3 regions of the Streptomyces sp. NPDC051172 genome follow, and region 3 is predicted to be linked to each of the others. Evidence: riboswitches for the same ligand, from Rfam matches in the RefSeq annotation. Region 3 holds a riboswitch; each other region holds the start of a gene.
What was found. Region 3 has a riboswitch for cyclic di-AMP ahead of AB0N07_RS26020 (peptidoglycan DD-metalloendopeptidase family protein). Riboswitches for the same ligand answer to the same signal wherever they lie in the genome.
Positions count from the first base shown of each region.

Region 1: another riboswitch for cyclic di-AMP. It lies ahead of AB0N07_RS14430 (C40 family peptidase); the one in region 3 lies ahead of AB0N07_RS26020 (peptidoglycan DD-metalloendopeptidase family protein).
Region 2: another riboswitch for cyclic di-AMP. It lies ahead of AB0N07_RS10160 (transglycosylase SLT domain-containing protein); the one in region 3 lies ahead of AB0N07_RS26020 (peptidoglycan DD-metalloendopeptidase family protein).

Region 1 covers NZ_JBFBBE010000019.1:76,499-81,985, forward strand. Annotated here, with positions in the region: gene AB0N07_RS14415 (MFS transporter) at 1-127, shown strand, start outside; gene AB0N07_RS14420 (VOC family protein) at 134-565, opposite strand; gene AB0N07_RS14425 (DinB family protein) at 708-1,394, shown strand; gene AB0N07_RS14430 (C40 family peptidase) at 1,553-2,908, opposite strand; cyclic di-AMP (ydaO/yuaA leader) riboswitch at 2,965-3,138, opposite strand; gene AB0N07_RS14435 (DUF5997 family protein) at 3,330-3,734, opposite strand; gene AB0N07_RS14440 (LysR family substrate-binding domain-containing protein) at 3,793-4,578, shown strand; gene AB0N07_RS14445 (hypothetical protein) at 4,755-5,487, shown strand, end outside.
Region 2 covers NZ_JBFBBE010000012.1:137,539-143,025, reverse strand. Annotated here, with positions in the region: gene AB0N07_RS10170 (CHRD domain-containing protein) at 1-217, opposite strand, end outside; gene AB0N07_RS10165 (polyprenyl synthetase family protein) at 376-1,386, opposite strand; cyclic di-AMP (ydaO/yuaA leader) riboswitch at 2,063-2,237, shown strand; gene AB0N07_RS10160 (transglycosylase SLT domain-containing protein) at 2,242-2,724, shown strand; gene AB0N07_RS10155 (HAD family hydrolase) at 2,777-3,634, opposite strand; gene AB0N07_RS10150 (FAD-dependent oxidoreductase) at 3,769-4,971, opposite strand; gene AB0N07_RS10145 (ATP-grasp domain-containing protein) at 5,039-5,487, opposite strand, start outside.
Region 3 covers NZ_JBFBBE010000046.1:10,342-15,828, reverse strand. Annotated here, with positions in the region: gene AB0N07_RS26030 (tyrosine-protein phosphatase) at 1-80, opposite strand, end outside; gene AB0N07_RS26025 (alpha-galactosidase) at 250-2,319, shown strand; cyclic di-AMP (ydaO/yuaA leader) riboswitch at 2,627-2,794, shown strand; gene AB0N07_RS26020 (peptidoglycan DD-metalloendopeptidase family protein) at 2,799-3,698, shown strand; partial or broken gene AB0N07_RS26015 (DUF6250 domain-containing protein) at 3,765-4,174, shown strand; gene AB0N07_RS26010 (SGNH/GDSL hydrolase family protein) at 4,294-5,121, shown strand; gene AB0N07_RS26005 (TetR family transcriptional regulator C-terminal domain-containing protein) at 5,233-5,487, opposite strand, start outside.

The DNA of each region.
Region 1 (5,487 bases), on a different contig from region 3:
CTCGGCGGCCTTCATCATGGCAGCGATCTTCGCCGTCCTCGCCGCCCTGATCGCCCTGGTCGTCATCCAGGTCCGCCCCTCCGACCTGGAACGACTCAAGGGCGGGACGGGGCCCCCGCCGGGCTGACGCTCCTCAGCCGACTGAGACCGTCTGCCCGCCCCACTCCTCCGGCGCAATGTCCGCGAGGGTCTCCGAGAACGTCCACTGATGGCCCGCGAGGTCCTCGGCCGTGTACTGGCGTTCCCCGTACTCGAAGTCGGTGGGTTCCATGACGATGCGTGCGCCGTGTGCCCGGGCCTGTTCGCAGTGGGCGCGGGCGTCTTCGACGCGGACCGTGACCGAGTGAGTGACCTCGCCGGGGCGCGGGGGACGGCGGTCCTTGCGGGTGTCCCCGACGATCACGGCACCGTCGCCGAACCCGAGCTGCGCGCGGTGGTCCTCGCCGATCCGTACCCGTTCCACGAACCCGAAGGCCGCACCGAGCCAGGCGACCGCCGCGCGTACATCGGGGTAGATCAGGACGGGGATGACGGTCGAGGAGGGGATGGAGCGGTTCGGCTTCATGGCCGACTCCCTGTCATCGGGAACCTGTTGCCGGAATACCCGGCCTCGGAAAAGGAGAGGCGGGGTGTGCGCCGGTTGTGCCAGGCTAGCCGGTCGGTTCATGCCTGCGCCGTGCGCCCACGAGTCCGCCATGGGAGTGTCGGTGACCGTGTCTCGTCTGGCTCCGTTGCTGGAGCAGTTCGACTTCGCCTGTGGGCGTCTGGCCGCCCGGCTGACCGGGCCGGTGATGGACAGCGGCGACGGTTCGGACACCGAGGTCGGGCCCATGACCGACGAGGAGTACCTCTGGGAGCCGGTGGCGGACTGCTGGTCGGTGCGGCGAAGGGCGGACGGGCCCGGACCGCGCGCCACCCTGCTGGCCGGTGCCGCGGACGGAGACTGGGGACGTGACGCGGCGTCCTACCCGCATCCGTGGCCACCGCCCTTCACCACCATCGCGTGGCGGCTGAGCCACCTCAGCGAGATGCTGACCCTCCGCGCCGATCACACGGCAGGCACCCACCGCCTCACCCGGGACGACTACCTCGTCAGCGGGGACGTGGCAGCGGCCGTCGCCGCCTTCGACGCCGGAGTCACGGCCTGGCGGGAGGCGCTGCTGAACAGCGGCGACGCGGCACTCGACAAGGTCGGCCACTGTACGTATCCGCACGGCAGCGACGCGGAAGAGCCCTTCGTCGACATCGTGTGGTGGGTCAACCAGGAAGTCCTGCACCACGGGGCCGAGATCGCCCTGCTGCGCGACCTGTACCGCGCGCCGGCCCTGACCGCGCCGCCACGGGTCACGGCGTGGGAATCAGCCCCACCTGCTGGGCCCGCAGGACCGTGCTGATGCGGTCACGGGTACCGGCGCTCCCGGAACCGGAGCCACAGGCGGCCGTTGCGAATGCGGTCATGCGTCACAGGATGTTGTGGAGTGCCTGTGGCTGAAAAGGAGGAGGTCACCGACTTCCGTCGGCGGCCTCCTCCTGGTTCAGTGAGCCGTTGGTGTCACATGGGGCGTACTGCGATACGGACCGCGGCTTCGCCTGCGTAGTGGACCGAGTCCTCGCGGATGACCGCGCCCGGACCCGGTGCGTGAATCATCAGGCCGTTGCCGGTGTAGATGCCGACGTGGCTGAAGTTGTCGTTGAAGAAGATCAGGTCTCCGGGGCGGCTCTCGGCCAGGGGAATCACGGTGCCGGCGCCCGCCTGCTCGTACGGGGTCCGTGGCAGGGTGACCCCCGCGGCCCGCCAGGCGGCCTGGGTGAGCCCGGCGTTGTCGTACGACTCCGGCCCGACCGCACCCCACAGACACGGCCTGCCGATCTGTGCACGGGCGAAGTCGATCGCCCTGTCGGCCTTGGTGGCGGTGGGCGTAACGGTTGCGGGCACACCCGTGTCGAGGACGGACGGCTGCATGGTCCAACCCCCGGCCTGAGGTATGCCGGTGTCGAGCACGGACGGCTGGGTGCGCCATTCCTCCACGGCGGGTACGCCCGTGTCCAGCACGGAAGGCTGCATGCGCCACTGCTCGACCGCGGGTACGCCGGTGTCGAGGACGGACGGCTGCATCAGCTGTGCCCCGGCCGGGGGCAGGCCAGTGTCGAGGACCGTCGGCTCCTGCAGCCGCCACGCTTCCTCGGCCGCCGGGCGGGTCTGTTGCGCCTGGTCCTGCCGGGGGAGCTGGGCCGGCACGGCCCCGACAGCCGGGCGCGGTGCGGATGTCTGCCGGGCGGTGTACCGGTACAGCAGCTCGCTGGCCGCCGCGATCTTGCGCTGATTCTGCTCCTTGGACCTGCGCAGGGAGGTCTGCCTGGACTCGGGGGCCGCAGCGGGCAGCGCGGAGGCGGCCTCCTGTCGGGGCAGCGGGATGGCGGGGAGCGCAGCCGTGGGGCCGGCGGTCAGCTCGGCCACCGTACGGCGGGACTCCGCGGAGGTCAGCTCGGCCACGGGCCGGGCGGTCGCCTCCAGCTCAAGGGCGGTGCTGCGGCTGTCCGCCGGGCGCGCGGTCCGGGGCTCGGCCCGGCGGTCCGGCATACGGTCGGCCGGCAGCAGCGCAGGCACCGTCGGACCCAGCGAGGCGCGGGCTCCGTCGAACCACCGCCGGGACACCGAGTCGAGTGCCGGATCCGAGCGGCCGCGCTCGCGGGGCGGGGCGGCGGGCGGCCGCGCTCCCAGCAGCTGGGCCCGGGTGAAGTTGTAGTTGCCGGTGTCGGACTCGGCCTGGTCGTAGAGGCTGCTCACCCGCTGCCGGACGGCCTCGCGGCTGGGCCCCTCGTCGCCCGTCGTCGGTGCGGCGTCGGCGGTCTGCGAGAACAGGGCCACCGAGGTGAGGGCGGCGGTCGCGAGAGCGGAATTGCGCATGCCGGGAAGGCCCGAGCCTGCGGTGCGCGATGGTCGATCCGGCGCCATGGGAGCCGTACTCCTTCCGTACTCCGCCTACCGAGTTAGCTGTCGGGTTCGGGCGGTCGGTTCCGGAAGGCATGCCCTACGGCCCCTGCCTGGCGGGCAGTTGGGCCGATTCACCCCGTCGTTCGGTTGGGTCCCCGGTTCCGGCTGCCACAGGGGCGTACCGGATTCGGCGGAGGCCGCGCGTCCCGGCGGGGTTCGCCGGAGGAACTCGTGCGGCCTGACGACACGCTAGCCAACTTGTGCGGCTCGTGTGAAGGTTGAAGGCCGGAATGTCCGATACGCTTCTGTGACCTTCGTCGTGACGTGCCGTCAGATCCGTGCGTTGTGCACACAGTGGATCCGGACGGCAACCGTCCGTTGCGAACGGGCCGCGTCAGGCCCGCGGGCCCTCGCTGCGAGCCTCACGCTCGGCGTCGCGCTTCTTGATGCGCGCCGCCTCCTTGCGGACCTCCGCCTGGGTGGCGCGCTCCTTCTGCAGCCACTCGGGCTGTTCCTGCTTCAGGGCCTCGATCTGCTCGGTGGTGAGCGCCTCGGTGATCCCGCCCCGGGCGAGACCCGCGATGGAGACGCCCAGCTTCGCCGCGACCACCGGACGGGGGTGCGGACCGTTTGCCCGCAGCTCGCGCAGCCACTCGGGCGGCTCGGCCTGGAGCTGGTCGAGCTCGGCTCGTGAGACGACGCCCTCCCGGAACTCGGCGGGGGTGGCCTCGAGGTACACACCCAGCTTCTTCGCCGCGGTCGCGGGCTTCATCGTCTGGGTGCTCTGGTGCGACTTCATGCCGTCCAGGGTATCGAGCATGTGCGAGTCCTCCGACCACGGCCGGTAGCCTGGCCTGGTGACAGGCTCGGAAGAACCCCAGGCGTTCCGGCTTGCGTACGTCCCGGGAGTGACGCCCGCCAAGTGGGTGCGGATCTGGAACGAGCGCCTGCCCGACATCCCGCTGAACCTCCTCGCCGTACCGGCCGCCGAGGCATCCGACGTGCTGCGCGCGGGCGGGGCCGACGCGGGACTCGTACGGCTGCCGGTCGACCGTACGTTCTTCAGCGCGATCCCGCTCTACACCGAGACGACGGTCGTCGTCGTCCCCAAGGACCATGTGATCACGGCGGCGGACGAGGTGACCGTCGAGGACCTCGCGGACGAGGTGCTCTTCCACCCCCTCGACGACGTCTTCGACTGGGACCGGCCGCCGGGCGAGCCCGCCTTCGAGCGCCCCGCCACCACCGAGGACGCCGTGGAACTCGTCGCGGCGGGCGTCGGCCTCCTGGTCGTCCCCCAGTCGCTGGCCCGTCTGTACCACCGCAAGGACCTCACGTACCGGCCGCTGGTGGACGGCCCCGCGTCGAGCATCGCCCTGGCGTGGCCCGAGGAGGCGACCACGGACCTGGTCGAGGACTTCATCGGAATCGTCCGCGGTCGCACGGCCAACAGCTCCCGCGGCCGCAAGGCGGCGACACCGGAAACGAAGGGCAAGGCGGGCGACACGACCGGCGCCCGGCGCAAGCCCGCGGCGGCAAAGGTGACCGGAAAAACGGCTGGGAAGTCGGCGGGGAGCAACCCGAGGGCCGGATCCGACGTCTCCAAGGGCGCCAAGCGAAGGAAGCCCCGCCGCCGGGCATAGCCTCCCTCGGGGCGGCCTCGCCCCGTTCCGACCATCCGGTGGGGCGATGGACGGGAGGCGGGGGAGTTTTGCTGCGCAAGGGGGTGCGGTGCGCGGGCGGTGCCGCGGATCGGCTGCGTGCCCACGGACTGTGGGGTGATCCGGCCGACCGTGAGTACCGGCGGCCGCGCGGCGCGCTGTGGCGGGTGGCGGCGTTGGTGGTACGCACGCTGCGGGTCGAGTGGCACGGCATCGTCGTCGATCCGGTGCGGCAACTCAGACGCCGTGGGCTGCCCGCACTGTTCCTGGCGTTCCTGGCCGCCTTCGGTGTCATCTTCTTCCATGCGCTGGCGCAGCGGCCGACGGGTGCGGTGGTGGTGCGGCTGCTCGGCGGTGTCAAGGGCGACCTGCCGTTGTGGCTGGCCCTGCTGCGGACGCCGGTGTCACTGTACGTCCCGGCCCTGGATCTCCCCGTGTGGGCGGGGATCACGAGCCTGTTCCTCGCGTTCGCCCTCGCAGAGCTGATCCTCGGCCGGGCCAGAACGCTCGTCATCTCGTACGCGACCACCCTCGCCGGCACCCTCATGGTGCGCCTGATGATCGCGCTCGGTCCGGGCTGGGGCGGGCTGGGGCTGCCGCGCGCGGTCGGGCAGGTGCTGGACACCGGCCCGTCCGCCGCCGTCGTGGGCCTCTTCACCTATGTCGCGATCGTCCAGCGTGCTCCGATCGTGTTCGCCCTCACCGGCGGGTCGATGGTGTGGGAGTCGATCGCCGTACCCAATCTGGCCGGTCGCGAGCATCTGATAGCGGTCGGCACTGCGATCGTCCTGGCCCTGTTCCACGAACGCGGCCGCAAACGGGCGTCCGCCCGGCCCCTCCTTCCGGTACGCCGGTCGGAGTCGCCGGGGGCGGGGGCCGAGCGCCCGCGTC
Region 2 (5,487 bases), on a different contig from region 3:
GACCGGCGCCGTCCTGGTCGCCGACGGCCGGGCCGCCCGCCACGGGCACCTCGTCGGCCCCGCGCAGACTGGCAGCCAGAAGGGTTCCCCCGGTGCCGTCGGACACGACACCGGTGGCGTGGGCCGGGATCACCGCGGCGGCGATCCCGCCGGCGGCGGCCACCGCGACAGCTGTGGCCACCAGGCTCTTACGGCGCTTCGAGAACGTCGCATTCATGCCCATGATTCTTTTTTTCTCCCCGTAGACCGGCCGACACCCCCTGCGTCGGCCTTCCGGGTATGACTACGGAAGCGATCTCATTCTGGATTCAGTCCAGATATATGACGTGCATCACATCGCCTGGAGCGCAGCTCAGAGGCCGCTCGGCCGACGGCTCAGCCGGCCCGGTGCACCACGGCGTCGCACATCTCCATCAGCGCGAGCTTGGCATCGCACTCCGGCAGCGGGGCCAGGGCCGCTCGCGCGTCCTCCGCGTACCGCACCGTGTCCCGCCGCGCCTGCTCCAGCGCAGGGTGCGCCCGCAGTCCGGCGAGCGCCTCGGCATGCCGCGCGTCGTCGCTCAGGTCGGAGTCCAGCAGCTCGCACAGGGCGATGTCCTCGGCAAGACCCAGCCGGGCCGCCCGCTCCCGCAGCCGCAGCACCGGAAGCGTGGGGACTCCCTCGCGCAGGTCGGTGCCCGGGGTCTTGCCGGACTCGCGCGACTCGGAGGCGATGTCCAGTACGTCGTCCGCCAGCTGGAAGGCGACTCCCAGCCGCTCCCCGTACTGCGTCAGCACGTCCACGACCGTCTCGTCGGCGCCCGACATCATCGCCCCGAAGCGGCACGACACGGCCACCAGCGAGCCCGTCTTGCCGCCGAGGACGTCCAGGTAGTGGTCGACCGGGTCCCGTCCGTCCTGCGGCCCCGCCGTCTCCAGGATCTGCCCGGTGACCAGGCGCTCGAACGCCTCGGCCTGCACCCGGACCGCCTCGGGCCCGAGGTCGGCGAGGATGTGCGAGGCGCGCGCGAACAGGAAGTCGCCGGTGAGGACCGCCACCGAGTTGCCCCAGCGGGCGTTGGCGCTGTCGACGCCACGCCGCACGGCGGCCTCGTCCATCACGTCGTCGTGGTACAGCGTCGCCAGATGGGTCAGCTCCACCACCACGGCCGACGGCACGACCCCCGGCGCATACGGGTCACCGAACTGGGCGGCGAGCATCACGAGCAGCGGGCGGAACCGCTTCCCGCCCGCCCGCACCAGGTGCTGGGCGGCCTCCGTGATGAAGGGCACCTCACTCTTGGTGGCTTCGAGCAAACCTTCCTCGACGGCCGCCAATCCGGCCTGGACATCGGCTTCCAGAGCCTGGTCCCGCACGCTCAGCCCGAACGGCCCGACGACGGTCACGAGGGGTCTCCTGTCTGCTGGTGTCTACTGGCGGTTACACGGTTTGTCGATAGGTCGCTGACATCACTCAAGTCAGCGTATCCGGTCACCTTTCGATCACCGATGCCACCCACCCGTCCAGCCCGGGCGGTATCGGATCACGGCCGGTATGTTTTTGATCAACTGATAAGAACGGATATCTACCGACTTGTCTATCGGGGTGTCGGCCGACCCGCCTCTCGGCGTGCCCCCCGGCGCGTCCGTACGAGTCGGCACGCCCGATCGCCCCTCCCTCACGAAACGACTCACGAGGACCTCCGGATCCCGGCGCGGGGTGCTCGACGGGCGACCGCCATGACAACGACGTGCACCACACGCCAGGTTCCGTTTTCGCCCCCCAATGAGGCGATGAGCTGCTGGTTGACCACTAGTTGGGGCCATTGCCCCTTTTTGCCGTTCTTGCGGATGCCGGTGACTTGACTCACACGGCGGTGCGGGCCGACGAGCGCCACCCTCTCACCGCTTCCCCTTCCCCGTACGCGAGTTGAACCTTGGCAACCGCAAAGGATCAAGTGCCCCATAAGCCTCAGACCAAGGTCAAGAGGCGTGATCTGTGAACTCGACACTTGTTCCCGTCATGTGCTCTCGCATACGTTCCCGGCCTGTCGGGTGGACGCCGAATCCTGCCGCCGCCCGGGAACAACCATCGACCAACTGACTCGCACGGCAGGAGCGGGGGAACCAGGTAGGCCGCCGGGCCGGGCATCGTCCCTGACCGGCTAGGGGTGAAGTCGCGCTGCCGTACGGCTGCGCGGCCGGGCATCTCCCCGCCCGAACCCGACAGCTCACCTCGCAGGCGCCGGAGAGGATCCCGCCATGCCTGCAACAGGTCAGCACCGTCGTCCCAGAAGCAACCGCCTCGCTCGCAAGCTCGCCGTCACCGGTACGGGCGTCGCCGTTCTCGCCCTCCCGCTCATCGGCGCGAACAGCGCGTCCGCGGCCACCCCGACCGTGGCCAGCGTGAAGTCGATGGGCTACGCCGACAACCTCGACGGCTGGATCCGGGGCGCCCTCCAGGTCATGCAGCAGAACGGAATCCCGGGGACGTACAACGGCATTTACCGCAACATCATCCGCGAGTCCTCGGGCGACCCGGCCGCCATCAACAACTGGGACTCGAACGCGGTCGCCGGCACCCCCTCCAAGGGACTGCTGCAGGTCATCGACCCGACGTTCCTCGCCTACCACGTGCCCGGCACGGCGATGAACCCCTTCGACCCGATCGCGAACATCACGGCCGCCTGCAAGTACGCCGCCGCGCGGTACGGGTCGATCGACAACGTCTTCGGCGCCTACTAGGCGCTCCCGGGGAAGTGCCTCGACGGGCCGTTCGTCGCATCCGGCACCCTGCTCACAACCCCTCGAGTTGCCCGAGCTCCACGAGTTCGTCGAGCTCCCCGAACTCGACGAACAGTCGCTCGAGGACGACGGCGATGCCGTCGTCCTCGTTCGACAGGGTGATCTCGTCGGCCACCGCCTTGAGTTCGGGGTGGGCGTTGGCCATGGCGACGCCGTGGGCGGCCCAGTCGAACATGGGGATGTCGTTCGGCATGTCGCCGAAGGCGATGGTCTGCTGCGGGCCGAGTCCCAGGTGTGCGGCGGCCAGTGCGAGGCCCGTCGCCTTGGTGATGCCGCATGGCTGGAGTTCGACGGTCCCCGGCCCCGACATGGTGACGGTGGCCAGCGAACCCACCACCGAGCGCGCCGTCGCCGCCAACTCGTCGTCGGACAGGTCGGGATGGCGCAGCAGCACCTTGCTGATGGGTTCGCACCACAGGTCGTCGCGCCGGTCGACCCGGACCGCGGGCAGCGTCGGATGCGGCATCAGATAGCCCGGTTCGATGAGCGTGAGTCCCTCCACACCGTCCTGGTCGACAGCCGCGTACACCTGGCCCACCTCGGCCTCGATCTTGCCGAGGGCGGTCTCGGCCAGCTCCCGGTCCAGGGTGACGGACCACAGCAGACGGTCCGCGCCCACGTCGTACACCTGCGCGCCCTGCCCGCACACCGCGAGCCCCCTGCCGCCCAGTTGGTCGAAGAGCGGCCGCACCCTGGGGGCCGGCCGGCCCGTCACGACCAGGTGCCGGGCGCCGGCCCCGGCGACCCGTGCGAGAGCGGCGAGGGACCGGTCGGAGAGCGTGTCGTCGCCTCGGAGCAGCGTGCCGTCCAGGTCGGTGGCGATGAGTGCATATGCGGTGGGTGCGGCCATGATCAGAGAATACGGACAGGACGCCCCACCGACTCATCGTGAACCGGACGACGGCCGATTGCCCCACCGTCCCTCACTCAACTCCCTTATCCTTATGGGCTCTTCATCGTCAGGCAAGAGCCCGCTGCCGCTGCCTAGCCGTGCGCTGCCGCCAGGTGTTTTGCCAGCCTCGGAGAGGCGAACTCGGTGCCGCACACGAAGCGCATCACCGGGCCGTACGACGCCGCGGCCGGCAGGCCGGTGAAGTACAGGCCGGGGACCGAGGAGACGTACCCCGCGCCCAGTTTGGGTGTGCCGCGGCTCACCGCGAGACGCGTGCGCAGTTCGTGGCCGAGGAAGTCCATGGCCGCGATGTCCACCCGGTATCCGGTGGCCGCGATGACATGGTCCGCGGACATGTCCAGGATGCGGCCGGCGTGGGTGCGGACCGTCAGCTTCGGGCTGCCGTCGGCCGCATCCGCCCGCACGATCCGGTCGACCTCGCTGACCTGCACCTTCCCCTCGAAACGATCGCGCAGCCACCATGCGCCGAGCGGACCGAGGACGCGCCGCACCAGGTAGTGGCGGGCCTCGGCCGGCAGATAGCGGTAGGGGTGCGGATAGTAGCTCAGGGCCCACAGGGACCAGGCGCGGCCGAACGGCGACTCGGGGCGCAGCTTCGGCTGCTTCCACGGCGGTGCGCCGAAGGCGACCCTGCCGCGGCCGCGGGAGACCACCCGCACCTGTGCGCCCACCTCCGCCGCCAGCGCCGCCGTCTCCAGCGCGGACTGGCCGGCGCCGATCACGATCAGTTCCTTGCCGGCGTAGCGCGTGAGGTCATGCTGCTGGGAGCTGTGTGAGACCGGGCCCGTGGGGGTGGGTCCGTCCGCCGCGGCGGTGGCCAGTTCGGCCGGCAGGTGCGCGAGGCCGGACAGGCCGGTCGCCACGACGACCGCGCGGGCGGTGAACAGCTCGCCGGAGTCCAGCTTGAGTTCGAAGCCGCCGCCTCCCCGCCGGTCCACCGACACCACCCGCACCTGCTCCAGTTCGGGCACCAGCTTCTGCTGGAACCACTCGCCGTAGGCGATGAAGGTCTCGACGGGGATGATGTCCTCGTCCGTCACCAGCCGCCTGATGCCGGCGGCGTCGCAGTAGTCGGCGAGCGTGTGGCCCTGCTGCGGCGCGTCCAGACTGGAGGCGGCCGGGGTCGACTTGAGGAGCATTCCGGCGGGCATGTGGTCGCGCCAGCTGACCATGGGCTCGCCGAAGACGCGGACCGGCAGTCCGCGGGCTCGGAGATGGGCGGCGGTCGACAGGCCGAAGGGCCCGGCGCCGATGACTGCAACCGGTTGAATCACGAAGTCCCTCCCCAGGACGCTTACTTCGTCACTTCGTGTGGTTCGTCTCGGGCGGCTGATCGGTCGGCTAGCCGCCCGAACTGGTGGTGTTGCCACGGCGGTTGGTCCGCCACAGCTGGTACAGGTGCTTCGCGCCCGGCCGCACGAAGCGGGCGAGCATCGTGAGAAACGGCAGCGGGTCGTCACCCGCGAACCAGGCCAGCTCCGTCCCGCTCGCGTGCGCCGGTGCGTGCGGCGTCGTATAGCCGCTGCGGCGGTAGGCGAGCAGGGCGGGCAGGTCGATGTTCTCCACGATGTACCGGTGGCCGGCCCGCTGTTCCCCCTCCGGGACGCTGCGGCCGGTCAGGTCGAGATGCATGGCGCGGACGACGTCCACCCCCGACTCGTTCTCGAAGAGCCGGAACTGGGCGCCGATGCGTGGATTGAAGTCGAGGAGTTTGTACTGTCCGTCGCGCCGGTCGAAGCGCAGGTCGAGGTCGATGATGCCGCTGAAGCCGATCTGTTTGATGAAACGCG
Region 3 (5,487 bases):
ACCGTCGGAAGTCCTCCCACATCACGGAAGTTGCGGACTCCGGCCAGCTCGGGTTCGGTCGACGGGATCTGCTGCGTCACGGGGGTTCCTCCCAGTCCGCCCGACCGCGCGGCTCGTCGTCGGGCACCCTCCCGACGATACGACATGGATTCCTGGGGCAATGAGTTGTCCACAGGCGTTGCGACCAGGGCTCACATGCCTTGATGATGTTGCGGATTGGTCGCACCTGTTCGGATGTGTGAGGGCTTGATGCTGGAGATCGCAGACAACGGCCGTACATGGCTCCTCTCGGGGCCGGCCAGCAGTTACGCCGTCCACCTCACCGAGGACGACGAACTGCTGCACCTGCACTGGGGCCCCCGGATAGCGCTCGCCGACGCCGAGGCACTCGCCGTCCGCCCGCTGCCCGACTACTGGCCCTTCGAGTCCCCGCTCGACGGGCGCGAGGAGTACCCCGTGGAGGGCGGTCCCCGCTTCGTGCGGCCCGCACTGTCCGTGCGGGGTGACGAGCGGCGCGGTACCGAGTGGCGCTTCGAGGCGTATGAGGCGGAGGGCGACCACCTCCGGCTGGGCTTCCGGGACGGCGGGCTCGCGATCACGCTGCACTACCGGATCCGGCACGACGTCGTGGAACGCTGGGTGACCCTCGACAACGAGGGGCCCGCCCTGGAGTTGCTGCGCGCCGACCCCGCGACCTGGACGCTGCCCGATCGCGAGGAGTGGCGGCTGTCCCAGCTGCACGGCCGCTGGGCCGCCGAGTCCCGGCTGACCGCCTCGCCGCTCACCTACGGTGAGAAGATCATCGGCAGCCGCCGCGGCCACACCGGACACCAGCACCTGCCCTGGGTCGCCCTCGACACCGACGCCACCGAGGAAAGCGGCGAGGTCTACGGCTGCGCTCTGGGCTGGTCGGGTTCCTGGCGGATCGCGGTGGCGCAACTCCCGGACGCGCGCGTGCAGATCACCGGTGGCCCCGGTTACGACGACTCCGGGCTGCTGCGCCTGGAGTCGGACGAGTCGTACACGACTCCTGTCTTCGCCGGTCTGTGGAGCGACGGCGGCTTCGGCGGCGCGAGCCGCGCCTGGCACGCCTACCAGCGCGCGTACGTCATCCCCGACGCCGACCGGGACCGGCCGGTGCTGTTCAACTCCTGGGAGGCCACCGAGTTCGACATCTCCGAGGAGCAGCAGGGCACCCTGGCGCGGCGCGCCGCGGCGATCGGCGTCGAGCTGTTCGTGGTCGACGACGGCTGGTTCGGCAAGCGCACCAGCGACCGCGCGGGACTCGGCGACTGGACGGTCAACCGGGACCGCTTCCCGAACGGCCTCAAGCCCCTCGCGGACTATGTGCACGCCCTCGGGATGCAGTTCGGCATCTGGGTCGAGCCCGAGATGGTCAACCCGGACAGCGAGCTCTACCGCGCCCACCCCGACTGGGTGCAGTTCCAACCGGGACGGAAGCGGACGGAATTCCGCAACCAGCTCGTACTGAACCTGGCCAGGGAAGACGTCCAGGAATACCTCTGGGAGCAGCTCGACGCGCTCCTCTCCAGCGCCCCGATCGACTATGTGAAGTGGGACTTCAACCGCTGCTTCACCGACGCGGGCTGGCCCGGCGAGCCCTACCCGCAGCGCCTGTGGGTCGATCATGTCCGTGCCCTGTACGCCCTGTTGGACCGGCTGCGGGCGGCCCACCCGAATGTCGCCTTCGAGTCCTGCTCGGGCGGCGGCGGCCGCATCGACCTCGGGATCATCAGCCGTACGGACCAGGTGTGGACCTCCGACAACACCGACCCGCTCGACCGGCTCGCCATCCAGCACGGCTTCAGCCAGATCCACCCCGCGCGGGTCATGGCCGCCTGGGTCACCGACAGCCCGAACACCCAGCTCAACGGCCGGATCAGCTCGCTGCGCTTCCGGTTCGTGAGCTCCATGGCCGGTGTGCTCGGGGTCGGCGGCGACCTCACCCGGTGGACCGAGGAGGAGCTCGCCGAGGCCGGCGAATGGGTGGCGCTCTACAAGGAGATCCGGCCGCTGGTGCAGCACGGCGACCTCTACCGGCTCCGGCCGCCGCGGGGCGGGCTGAGCGCGGTGCAGTACGTGCGCGGGGACGAGGCGGTCGTCCTCGCCTGGCTCCAGGCGCAGAGCCACGGCGAGCCCGTGCCGGCGCTGCGACTGCGGGGTCTCGACCCGACAGCCTCGTATGAATGCCCCGAAACAGGCGAAATCCACAGCGGTGCCGTATTGCTGCATCACGGACTGCGCACCGGATTGCGCGGTGACCTCGACGCGGCAGTTTTCCGTCTGCGGCGCATCTGAGCCTTCTGTCCGGATTGGCGCTCCTTCGGCCCCTTCATTCCAACTCGCTCCCGAATAGGGGATCCTGGAGCAGGGGTACGTGAGGAGCGTCATATCCGTGACGGTGCGTGGCGCGTCATGTCCACGTAATTCAGGTGCTTTACAAGGGCGTTTGACGGAGATGATCATCCGGGAATTCACGCAGGGTCACCGGGTTTTCTCTCACGGGATCAATAGAAACGCATTCTCGGGGAACCAGCACTTGTTCCTTTGCGTCCTGGTCGCTTACGTTCGCCACCAATCCGGACGGACGCCCAATCCTGCCGCCGCCCGGTGCCCGCAGAACTCACCCGTGAACGGCAGGAGCGGGGGACCCACAGGTACAACCGCCTGTTCCGGTCTCCGGAACGGCTAGGGGTAAAGCCGCGTCGTATGCGTGGCCGGGCATCTCCAGCCCGAACCCGACAGCTCACCTCGCAGGCGCCGGAGAGGAATTCGTCATGCCCGCGAAGGGTAAGCACCGCCGTCCGAAGCCCCAGCGCTTCACCCGCTCCATCGCCGTCGCCGGAACCGGTGGCGCCGCACTCGCTCTCCCGCTCATGGGGGCCACCGGCGCCCATGCCGTCACCACGCAGTCCGCTCCCCAGACGGTTTCGAAAAAGGCCGTCCAGTCCCTTCCGGTCGCCGAGAAGAAGACGGCCCAGAAGAGCGCCGCCGAAAATGCGGGCGTGCGGACCTATTCGGTGCGGACCGGCGACTACCTCTCGAAGATCGCCGACGAGCAGCATGTCGCCGGCGGCTGGCACAGGCTCTACTCGGACAACCGACGGGCCGTCGGCGACAACCCGTCGCTGATCCACCCGGGCCTGAAACTGACGATCGGCAGGAAGGCCGCGACGGACACCACCGAGTCGTCGCCCTCGTCCGCCTCCAAGACGTCCTCGTCAGCGGCCGAGGCGACTGCCACCAAGGCCTCCGAGTCCGCCCCCACCGGCTTCACCCTCCCGGTGATCGGCGGCACCATCGGCACCGGCTACCACGTGGCCGGCAGCATGTGGTCCAGCGGGTACCACACGGGCGTCGACTTCGTCGTCCCGACCGGCACCTCCATCAAGTCCGTGGGCGCGGGCACCGTCGTCTCCGCGGGCTGGGGCGGCGCCTACGGCAACCAGGTCGTCGTCAGGCTCGCCGACGGCTACTACGCCCAGTACGGCCACATGTCCCAGATCTCCGTCTCGGCCGGCCAGACCGTGGCGGAGGGCCAGCAGCTCGGCCTCTCCGGCGCGACCGGCAATGTGACCGGCCCGCACCTGCACTTCGAGATCCGTACCACGCCCGACTACGGCTCCGACGTGGACCCGGTCGCCTACCTCCGCTCGAAGGGCGTCGGCGTCGGCTGACCTCCCCTCGGAACCACCTGCCTGACACGCCGCCGAAGGCCGGACCTCGATCCCCGGGTCCGGCCTTCGACGGTCTGGTTCGGACAGAGGCTCGAAGGGCCGTACGTCATCCAGTACACGGCGACGCCCGTCTCGGAAGGCGGCGCGAACGACCGCGTGTCCGACCTCGACAACATCTGGAACGCCACCGACGTCCGCTCCCCGGACGACCTCTTCGCCACCCACCGCGGCGGGGCGCCGGCCGAGTACGACTGCCTCAGGACGTACTACGTGTGCTACGGCGCCAACACGAACACCACGACCCGGCTGCGCCGTCACGTCGGGGAGCCCGGGGTCCGCCCGCTGATCCACGACTACACGGAGCCGCTCCTGGTCGCGAGCCGTACACAAGGGGCCACTTCGCCTTCCGGACCACATGGAGCCATTTCCGCATCGCCGACTTCAGGGTCTGGCGGCCCGCCCCACAACATCGCTGACGCGTCAACATCTCTGGTCGGAGGGTTATTCCGAGCTTGGTGAACACTTTAGAAGTGGCCTATCTCACCGCGCGTCAACCCTTTCCTACGGTCGCGTAGGTCACATTCAAAGGTGAATCATGGTCGATGTGGCAGACGATTCGAAGAGTGACAGCAGATCAGAGATCGGGTCGTACGTTGCGGTGGGGGACAGCTTCACCGAGGGCGTCGGCGACCCCGGCCCCGACGGGGCGTTCGTCGGTTGGGCCGACCGGTTCGCGGTGCTTCTCGCCGACCGGCGACCCGAGGGCGACTTCAGATACACGAACCTCGCCGTGCGCGGCAAACTGCTCGACCAGATAGTGGAGGACCAGGTTCCGCAGGCCGTCGAACTGACGCCGGACCTGGTCTCCTTCTGTGCGGGCGGCAACGACATCATCCGTCCCGGCACCGACCCCGACGAGGTCGCCGAGCGCTTCGAGCGGGCGGTGGCCCGGCTCACCGAAATCGCCGGCACGGTCATGGTGACCACCGGCTTCGACACCCGTGGCGTCCCCGTGCTCAAGCACCTGCGCGGCAAGATCGCCACCTACAACGGTCATGTCCGGGCCATCGCCGACCGGTACGGCTGTCCCGTGCTCGACCTGTGGTCCCTGAAGACCGTTCAGGACCGCAGGGCGTGGGACGGCGACCGCCTCCATCTCTCACCCGAGGGGCACACGCGCGTGGCGCTGCGCGCCGGACAGGTCCTCGGCCTCGAGGTGCCGGCCGACCCCGACCAGCCCTGGCCGCCGCTCCCGCCGCGCGGCACCCTCGAGGTACGACGGGACGACGTGCAATGGGCGCGCGAGTACCTGGTGCCGTGGATCGGCCGCCGGTTGCGCGGCGAGTCGTCCGGGGACCACGTCACGGCGAAGGGCGCACTGTCGCCGGACGACATCAAGATGCGGATCGCCTCGGTGGCCTGACGGGCGCCTGAAACCGTGCTGGGCGGGGCGCTCGTGATGGCTTGACAGCGGCCCTCGCTGCGGCGGGCGGTGAAGCGGTCCGGTGGCACGAGCCCCGCCGAGTGCGGGGGCTCAGTGCTCCGAAGCCGTCAACGCCGCCCGCTCCAGCCCCAGTTCACGGGCCAGCGCGTCGTCCACCCACTCCTGCGCCCGCGCCCGCGGCACGGCACCCGCGTACGAAGTCAGCTGCACGGCGAGCCCGTCGAGCAGGGCGGTCAGCCGCAGGGCCGCGCCATGCGGGTCCGGGCAGTCGAACTCGCCCGCGGCCACGCCCTCCGTGACGACCTCGGCGATCGCCGCCTTCCACTGCTTGTCGAGGTCGCGCGT